3 regions of the Lentibacillus sp. JNUCC-1 genome follow, and region 2 is predicted to be linked to each of the others. Evidence: riboswitches for the same ligand, from Rfam matches in the RefSeq annotation. Region 2 holds a riboswitch; each other region holds the start of a gene.
What was found. A riboswitch is a leader RNA that binds a small molecule or an ion and turns the genes downstream of it on or off. The one in region 2 is predicted to bind thiamine pyrophosphate.
Positions count from the first base shown of each region.

Region 1 (3,278 bases), on a different contig from region 2:
AAAATTTATTTAACCGTTTCAATAGGAGTAGCAACATTTCCTGAAACGACCCAAAACGCCTATCATTTAATTGAAGACGCAGATCATGCTTTATATAACGCTAAGCAAACCGGACGAAACAAAGTCTCTTCAATAGATACCGTTCATAATACGAAAGAAACACAACGCTGAAATCAGCGTTGTGTTTCTTGTTTGGACTTTAAAAAACCCAGTACTTTCGCATCAATCTGTCCTTCTTTCAGTTCCCTGTTTTCGAAATTCTCTTTATGAATGAAGGCAGTCAATGCTTCGATTAAACGACTTTCATCTATTTTGTTAGAAGAAATATAACCAAGACGCCGCAAATGAAATGCAACATCATTTTTTATTTCATCTTTCACTAACAGCACATCATCTGGCTGTGTCACACCAAAATAAAGCTGATGAAGCAGATAGATGCGCTGCAGTTCATTGATGGGCTCTGAGTGATCATCAACTCGAAGGTCGATATAATGATCATTGACCCCGAGATAACCTCCGTGCTTTTTCACCACATAAAGAGCTGCTGACTGCTGTCCCCGCTTATCGCCTCCTGCTTCCTGCCCCGCAGCTAGAGCGGCAAGCAACCTATCCGCAAGAGAGCCTGAAGTTCTTTCAAATGTTTCGGCCATTTTATCGACTGTATTTTCGTCAACAAGAATATTCCCCTGAGCAGCATAATGCTTTCCTGTTCTGCCACCAGCCCAGTTATAACAATGTTCACCAGTAAAGGTCGCAGCGTTCCCGTTTGAATCGACAATACCAACCTGACGATAAGCACGGCCCTCATCCTGAGATGTTAAAATGTCGATCGTCTCCTGGGCACTTTTATCCTGTTCCAAAAGGTCCAGTCCCATGGGTCCATAGGCGGGATTGGCATAGGATTGTGTGGCCACTGCACCAACACCAGATTTTGCCCACGGTACTACCGAACCAACCCCCAGAAACTTTGATTGAACAGCCACACCGAGTTCACCTGTTTCGGGATCATACCCTGCAATTGAAAAAGTCATGTCCACCCCACCCTTGTCGTTGAATCTATCACGGAATGTGTTATCATAATTATACAATTTTTCCAGTGAATAACAACCATTATGAGAGAAGTGAAAGCATTTCTTCATATTAATTCATGACGAGTCCGCCATCAACAATCAAGTTTTGTCCGGTAACGCCACGGCTCCAAGGTGATGCGAAAAACAAAATAGCATCTGCAACCTCTTCCGGGGATGTTACTTTTTGAAGGGGTGTTTGCTCTCGAATCAAGTCAAACACAACATCAGGTGTTGCTGCACTGGCGTTCGTTTTATCGAGAAGCCCACCCGAGGCCATATTAACCGTTATACCATGCGGTCCCAGTTCTTTCGCAACATTTCGGGTGAAACTCAGAAGTGCAGCCTTGCTTGTGTTGTAGTCGTGATAGGGAACAACCGGATTCTGGAATAAGTTAGTCCCAATATTGATGAATCGCCCAAACCCGGCATCAATCATATCTTCACGACCTGCTTGGACCGTATTCAGTGCTGCTTTAATACTACCTTCAAATTGAGTTTGGAAGTCCCCCAAGCAATCGAATTGATTTGTTTGCGCAAATCTCCATTAAATTTAAAGCCAATCAATGCATTATTCACAACCGTTGTCACCGGTGAGCCGAAATGGTCTTTGGCTTTGGCAAACATAAGCTTGACCGCATCTTGATCGCGCACATCTGCCTTTAATGCAATAGCACGGTCAGCTCCAATCTCCTGTACCACAGCTTCAGCCAGATCTTCGCTAGCCAAATAATTCACGACCACCTTTGCGCCCTCGTGTCCAAACGCTTTGGCAATTGCCGCTCCTAGCCCTCTGCTCGCACCTGTGACCAAAACAATCTGTTCATTTAATTTCATGATATCCTTCTCCCCTTTCCCCATAAAAAAAGACCACCAGGAACGGTGGACGTGTTTGATCGCATATGTATTCATGCCTCAATTTAGACGCCACTTCCCTACGCCAGCGTTAACTGGATCAGGTTCCAAGGGTCAGAGTCTCCTCTTCTCAGCTTGCGCTCCCCCAGTGATCGGTTTTATGATATGGTATGCTTTCATTCTAGCACAATGGTTTATTTGTGCAACATTAGACACTGTTCATCCTTTTATATACGAATATCTTTCCCGCAAATCGCTCAAATACTTTTCACTGCAGCATGATTCCCCGCCTCTTAAAATTTCCTTCATATAATGCCATGGCGGCGCAGTTTCAGCCTCTTTATAACGGACAATAAAGGTCAACGCCTCCTTAGTCTCTTCATTTTGGAAGCCGACAGACACAACAGCCGGACGATATATGCCCGCATGAACCCCTCACGCTTATACAAATAAGGCAAAACTTCAGGTGTTACACGATACACCTTCCCTTCAACAACACCTCCCTCTTCAACAATATCTGCACGCCCCCCGTCATGCTGTTTGCGTGTGAAGCGTAGTGTATAACCCTTCAGTACTCCTTGCCCGAGAACATCTGTAAAAAACTGATCTGCCTGCTGCGCTTTAAATCGTGCGTCATCCATACAACTCCCGTAGGCAAAGTAAAGAAATGAAGGCTGTTTGATTAAATGGTGTACTTTCCAGTCGCCTCCCTTTATCACATTCTTTTTGAGCTGATCCGTTTGTGAGGCGAGCACGTACATAATTGCTTCGTAGTGTCCTGCATCTGTGTATACGGTCTGTTCAACGCGGTCATACAGGTTATCGAAAGCATCTGCTCGATAACCCTCCAATGCATCCAGCTCTTTCAGTGTTGCCTCTGAAACTCTGTACAGTTCCCCAAATACAGTATCTTCATTAGTCGGTTCCATTACAGGAAAGTCATGCCGTGTCTCATACAACCTGCCAGCTGTCCAGGCCTCTTTTGAAACGAGAAAAGCTTGGTTTAAGAAATAATGATGCGTTCATGTTGTCTCAACGTGCCATAAACAAAGACAAACTTCTTACTGTTCATTAAAACAGGCCTCCTTTACTGCTAATATCACAATTTTGTAGTTTATACCTTACCCATTTTTCATCATTATCTCCACACTTTATCTATCTGTGTAGAATAGAAGAGTATTGCTTTTTTATAGTTTAATATATCTTTATTTCGTGTTGTGTTCACCACACTATTTAATAATATTGATATTGATTGATGGTATTCTTCCAAATTATAAAGACACATCGCATAGAAAATCTTGATAGCATGATTATCAGAATACAGATTGATCCCTTTCTCAAGTACGTTCTTTGCTT
Region 1 covers NZ_WHOH01000001.1:395,405-398,682, forward strand. Annotated here, with positions in the region: gene JNUCC1_RS01930 (GGDEF domain-containing protein) at 1-171, shown strand, start outside; gene JNUCC1_RS01935 (DUF1028 domain-containing protein) at 174-1,031, opposite strand; partial or broken gene JNUCC1_RS01940 (3-oxoacyl-ACP reductase) at 1,141-1,904, opposite strand; TPP riboswitch at 1,983-2,079, opposite strand; gene JNUCC1_RS19420 (hypothetical protein) at 2,142-2,324, opposite strand; gene JNUCC1_RS19110 (gamma-glutamylcyclotransferase family protein) at 2,282-2,641, opposite strand; partial or broken gene JNUCC1_RS19115 (gamma-glutamylcyclotransferase family protein) at 2,630-2,929, opposite strand; gene JNUCC1_RS01955 (tetratricopeptide repeat protein) at 3,156-3,278, opposite strand, start outside.
Region 1: linked by a shared signal. The riboswitch ahead of JNUCC1_RS01940 (3-oxoacyl-ACP reductase) and the one ahead of JNUCC1_RS12515 (ABC transporter substrate-binding protein) in region 2 are both predicted to bind thiamine pyrophosphate.

Region 2 (3,278 bases):
CTGTTTCACCGCTTCGAATATATCCCCATCTGAAGCTGATTCACGCTTCAATTCCTTGTACCGATCTGTAGAAAGATTCCCAGCTACCAAAACTGAGTTCTGATCTGCCTCTATCACAATACCTTCCGTGTGGGGTTCACCACATCCTGTGAGCGAAACACTAAATAACATCATTATTAGCAACGATACAAGGAGCTTTCTCATAAAACACCTCTTTATAATAAATCATCAGTTACTCACGTATCTGGCTGGTTTGAAAATTTCAATTCCTGTTATATCATACGATTCACCATAGCTTTCGTTGTCAAAATTAACAAATCCTTATCCATGGTATTTCTCCCAACCGCCCCTCCCGTTCCCAAAAAAGCATGAGAATCGTCCCCGCGTTTTACGGCGCTTGGCGTTTTCTCGTTTATTTTTGATAAAATAAAAAGGATGCGGTTTGCATCCAGTTATTATGGATTATTTATGCTGGCTAGAATGCCTGAAGTACTCTATATAACACACGTTCTGTTTTTCTGAGAATGAATAATAGACAACAATCTTATCAATAATGATTTTGTAACTGCCTTTCCATTCCTTTTCTTCTACTAAAGTACTTACACCAAGTAAAGTGATTTTTTCCTGAATATTTCTGGCAAGCGTTTTTTATATTCTGCAGTCTCAGTCTGGGTATAATGTTGGCTGCGTATATTTCGAAAAGCCTCTAATGCTTGGTCAGTCCATTCCAACCTCATTTAAAGTTCTCCCTGATTAATCATTTCAACTACTTCCTCTGTTGTGTAGGTATTACTATGCAAAATATCCATTTTGGCTTGAAGCAATTTTTCTTTTAATTCTGGGTCAGCTTCTACATCTTCTGTAACCGTGGATTCCGGCTTTTCAATTAAAGAAAGGTAATATTTCTTACCTTCAATTTCAACAACTGGGTCACCGTCAGAGATGATTTCCTTCATTACTTTTGCCATTTGACCTTCAATCTTCCTCATTCTGAACGCCTCCTCGAGGAAATATTCAAATGAATCTTATGCTTATTATACTACATATGATGTGAAATATTGATGTTGCAAGGGATGTATTTAAGAAGAAACACATGTCTGATTCCGCCGCTCCCACGCCCTCCACTTCAAAAATTTGCAACTTAACCGTACATATGACATACTTGCGTTTGTAATGCATTACACAAAAAACTACATACTTTTATGTGGGGGTGCTAGTCATGCTAGCTGAGACCGTATTCTTGAAATACGGACCCTTTGAACCTGATCTGGTTGGCACCAGCGTAGGGAACATTTCATTTTGTCATTTATATTTGCATAAATGAGATACCTGTGCGCTAAAGGTCCTTAACCTTAGCGCATTTTTTATTGTTCATATTTCATGGCGGACTAAAAGATAGAATGAAACCGAATCAGTAGGAGAGCTCTCTCCTTTACAGGAATAGATACCACGCCACTCTACATTCCCGGCGCCATGCTGCTGATCATTTAAAGGACACCTTCATGTAAAAGTTTACTGGAGGAATGACGTTGAAGAACCTGTTTAGGGTCGTACTAATTGGATTGTTCATTTTCATGGCTGGCTGTGGTCAAAACACCGGTCAGGCAGAAAATACAGGAAACGATGGCACGGATAATTCTGATTTAACACCGGTTAAATTTGCGCTGGATTGGACACCGAATACCAATCACACTGGCATATATGTTGCAAAGGAAAAAGGATATTTTGAAGAACAAGGTCTGGATGTTGAGATCCTCCTCCCTGGAGAAGCAGGTGTGAACCAATTGCTGGCGGCGGAGAAAGCTGACTTTGGGATCAGCTATCAGGAAGGGTTGACTCAGGCGCGCTCAGAAGGGCTTCCGGTGGTGTCAATCACTGCCGTGTTACAACACAATACAGCTGGTTATGCATCACCTGCAGACAAAGACATTACTTCACCTGAAGACTTTGAAGGTAAAAAGTTTGGTGCAAATGGATCTGACCTTGAAAAAGCAATGATGACAGCTTTGATGAAGAATGACAATGCCGATGTGGAAGAGGTCGATTACATCACAACTGGCGACTCCGACTTTTTCGTAGCGGTTGAACGGGATGTGGATTTCTCACTCGTTTATTACGGCTGGACGGGCATTGAAGCAGAGCTCAGAGGTGTCGATTTGAACATGGTCTACCTTGCTGATTACTCCGATAAGCTTGATTTTTATACACCGATAATTGCGACGAACGAAGAGATGATTGCTTCTGACCCTGAAACGGTCAAAGCCTTTACACATGCGGCCGTAAAAGGTTATGAATTTGCGATTGACAATCCAGAAGAAGCGGCCGAGATCTTAATTGATCGTGTGCCGGATCTTGATCCCGAACTTGTGAAGCACAGTCAAGAGTGGTTATCACCTAGGTACAAAGATGATGCCGAACGGTTTGGGATACAAGAACAGGACAGATGGCAGAAGTTTGCTGACTTTCTATTAGACAATGACATTATTGATGAGCCTGTTGATGTGGAGCAGGCATTCACGAATGAATTTTTACCAGAAAAATAGATTTATAGAACAACATGCAGGAGTGATGATATGTCAAAGTTAAGCGCAGCCCGCGTTCTTTCGCAAAAGTTAACGGAGAGATCCCGATGACGACAAATTGGCTGGGAAAAGTATGGCGGCCGCTTATAGCGATTCTCCTATTCATTGGGTTATGGGAAGCAGCAACGCGCTTGTTTGCAATTGAGAAATGGCTGCTTCCGGCGCCATCTGATATTGTGATGGAAGCTAAAAGTGTTATACCTGTATTCATGCCGCACGTAGGGTCCACAGTCCAATTATCTGTGGCAGGTTTCCTGATCGGCACAACAGTTGGTTTAGGGGTTGCGACCGTATTGCATTTGATGCCCAGGGTGCGGGAGACATTCTTTCCGTTTATCATTTTATCTCAGAATATGCCCATTATTGTACTTGCACCATTACTCGTCATCTGGTTTGGATTTAATCCATTGCCAAAGCTGATCATCATTACATTGGCATGCTTTTTTCCGATTGCCGTATCTGCATTGGGCGGGTTTACCCAAACCAATCGTGAGCTGGTCCATTATATGAAAATGATGGGCGCCAATAAAGCTCAGTTGTTTTGGAAATTGGAACTGCCGCATGCCATTCCAGCCATATTTTCCGGACTTAAAATCGCAGGCACATATAGTGTCATGGCGGCGGTTGTATCGGAATGGCTCGGCGCCCAGAAAGGCATCGGTGTGTTTATGACACTCGCAGCCTCTTCTTTCCGGA
Region 2 covers NZ_WHOH01000003.1:415,589-418,866, reverse strand. Annotated here, with positions in the region: gene JNUCC1_RS12525 (DUF3221 domain-containing protein) at 1-174, opposite strand, end outside; gene JNUCC1_RS12520 (hypothetical protein) at 738-989, opposite strand; TPP riboswitch at 1,197-1,306, shown strand; gene JNUCC1_RS12515 (ABC transporter substrate-binding protein) at 1,524-2,543, shown strand; gene JNUCC1_RS12510 (ABC transporter permease) at 2,630-3,278, shown strand, end outside.

Region 3 (3,278 bases), on a different contig from region 2:
ATTGCACAAGGTCAAACAAAAACGCTGGTGCATCATTTTCGATTCCCAAAATATCTCCTGAGAAGTCTGAACTTCCAAGAAAGAAAAACCCTGCAATTGGTATAACGGGACCCATTGCTTTAAAAGCAAAAACAAAACCATTAGTGATGTGTGTTGTAATATAATCAAGTGCATGTTGTTTACCGAATACAGTTGTAGCCATCAAAAGAAGGACAACAGCAACGCCGCCAACAAACGCAGCCCCATCTCCCCCTTCTAATCCACCCATGCGTCCAGAAGTTAGTTTTGTGGACATCATATAAACAACTACTATAAGGAGCGCGAGTGGCACAATAAACGCAAACGCTTTGCTCCAGAAGTCCCTGTGCTTCGTTCGCGTTGTATGGGTTTCAGAATCCGCCGCCTGCAAGTTTTCGATTTCCTGATCATTGAGCGGATCTCCCGATTGCCGCATATGTTTTCGGTGCAACATATATGCTAAACTGATGGCAACGCCCCCGACAATAAGAGACATCATGAGCGCCTGATCTGCTACTTGTGAGGTTTCAACGCCTGCTGAACTGGCAGAAATCCCAGGAGCCACTTGCATAATGTAGTCAGACGACAAAGCCATTCCCTGACCAGACAATGCAACAACTACTGCCGCTGTCATAATCGGCAAGCCCGCCCTGACCGCGGCCGGAACAAGCAAAGCACAAATGAGTGGTACAGCTGGTGTCGGCCAGAAAAATAATGAAATCACATAGGTAACTCCTGCAAGAATGAAGTAAGATACATGCGCATTGACCATAAATCTTTCAATAGGCTGAATCATTCGTTTATCTGCCCCTAAATCCCGCATCGCATGCAGCAATGCTAGCATAAACGTAATGATCAAAAATATATTAAACAATTCTTTTGCAGCTACAAGGTTGGCGTTAAAAATCGCTGTTAACCCGTCAACCATATTTCCTTTGGATACCCAAGCAATAATAAATGTGCCAAGCAGCGTTGGAAAGACCACGCCTTTACGCCATATCATTGTTAAAATTATGGCAAGTGTAAACAAACCATACAACCAATGGGATAAGGTTAATTCCACCTTTCACCGCTCCCTTTCTGTGCAAGTATGTTAACAGCCTATGCAAACAAAGAAAAAGCGGTGCAATAAAAAAGCAGCCTGGATTCTGCCAGACTGCCCGTGTGTGAGCGGATTTTGGTTATGCTGCCTTCAACAGCGTTTTAGGCTGTGTTCTGAATAAGAAATACACGACCAAAACTGATAAGATCGCAGTTGGAACCATGTATGAGACATTATACAAGAAAGAATACAACCATGCAGATTGTGATTCGATTGCCGAACCGAAAAAGATAACGCCAGCAAAATAATGCGCTAAAAAACGAAGGGCGCTTCCAAGAGCAACACCTAAAGTGATTGCAGTCAAGTATCCTTTCTGGTTACCGGATTTCACTGCCTCCTTGACCTTGCCGGCAAAGAGACCGGCAAAACCAATCACCGTAAATGCTAAACCGTATTCTATAAGTGCTTGGGCCCAGTGAACGATAAATGCCTGACCAACCGCCACCTGAAGCACTCCCCAAAGAAAACCCGACAGCAATCCGCCTTTAATGCCCCAGCGGAAAGCAGCAATAAATACAGGTACCATAGCCAGAGAAACAGATCCTCCCATTGCCCATACTTTGAAATTAAGAAAAGGTATGACATCAAGCGCCAACGCCAATGCTGTCAGCATAGAAATTTCAATCAAAAATAATATACGTGTCGATTGCAAAACATTTCCTCCCCTAATAATAGCTCTATTCTAAAATATCAGAGCACAAAAAAAGCAGTGCCAAGGGGAAGCTTCTTGATGAGTTTCCGCCCACACTGCTTTAAAGTCCATCAAAAAAGCCGCCATCCCTACGCTAGTACTAACTAACAGGTTCTAAGGGTCTGAACATATTGTGTCCACTCTCAGCCATACGGCTCCCCCTGAAGGCTTAACTATTCGCTTTTTTTGTTAATTTCAGTATAACATATCCTCTTTAGGCAAACAACTTACTGGCAAGTTCTGTTTATAAAGCGAGAAACTCCTCTACATCTGCGACACACAACTTGATCGCATTCTCCCAGAAATCCGGTTTTGTTAAATCCACATTAAGATGTTTCATCGCTAACTCTTCCACAGTCATGCGGCCCGTATCTCTAAGAAGTGCTATATAATCTTCTTCAAAACTGCCTCCCTTATTTTTTGCATGTGCATACAGACCCAAGCTGAATAAATAGCCGAATGTATAAGGGAAATTATAGAATGGCACACCTGTTATATGAAAATGCAGCTTGGAAGCCCAGAAGTTTTGATCATAATCTGTGATGGCCTCACAATACGCTTCTTTCTGTGCTTCGATCATTAGTTCATTTAACCTGTAAACAGAGACCATACCTCGCTTTCTTTCTTCGTAGAATCGTGTTTCAAACAAAAACCTTGCATGTATGTTCATAAAGAACGCGACACTGCGCTGGATCTTATCTTCGAGCAAAGTTTTCTTTTCTTCTGGTGTCTCAGCACTGTTGACAGATGCATCAGCCACAATCATTTCAGCAAACGTAGAAGCTGTCTCAGCCACATTCATAGCATAGCGCTGATTTAAACCGTGTATATCATTCATGACATGCTGATGGTAGGCATGCCCAAGTTCATGTGCAAGCGTTGCAATATTTGATGCTGTACCAGAGTACGTCATGAAAATACGTGTTTGTTCACTATCAGGAAAGCTCGTGCAAAAGCCTCCAGGACGCTTTCCTGCCCGATCTTCAGCCTCAATCCACCGTTTTTCAAAAGCCATTCGAGCAAAATCCGCCATTTTGGGACTGAAATTCCGGAAGTGGTTAACGATAAAGTCTGCCCCTTCAGAATAAGAATACGTTTTTTCTGATTTGGAAATCGGGGCTCCAATATCATACATACTTAACTCTTTTTGGCCCAATAACGCTGCTTTTCTTTTAAGAAAATCCACAAATGGCTGTTTGTGATCTGTGATTGCCTGCCACATGGCATCAAGCGTTTCTTGCTTCATACGATTGATTTCAAGCGGTTCCTTTAATACATTATCCCAACCGCGATGTTTATACTTCTGGAGCCGGAACCCGGCAAGGTGATTAAGGGTTTGTCCGAATAAATCAGCATGACCTGACCATGCTTCATTCAATTGTTCAGCAGCATGTTTCCGCATTGAACGGTCCGGATGACTTAATTTATTGGACGCCTGACCTACAGAATAGGATTCTTTTTTTCCGT
Region 3 covers NZ_WHOH01000001.1:98,645-101,922, forward strand. Annotated here, with positions in the region: gene JNUCC1_RS00530 (hypothetical protein) at 1-1,081, opposite strand, end outside; gene thiT (energy-coupled thiamine transporter ThiT) at 1,200-1,772, opposite strand; TPP riboswitch at 1,881-1,983, opposite strand; gene JNUCC1_RS00540 (M3 family oligoendopeptidase) at 2,056-3,278, opposite strand, start outside.
Region 3: linked by a shared signal. The riboswitch ahead of thiT (energy-coupled thiamine transporter ThiT) and the one ahead of JNUCC1_RS12515 (ABC transporter substrate-binding protein) in region 2 are both predicted to bind thiamine pyrophosphate.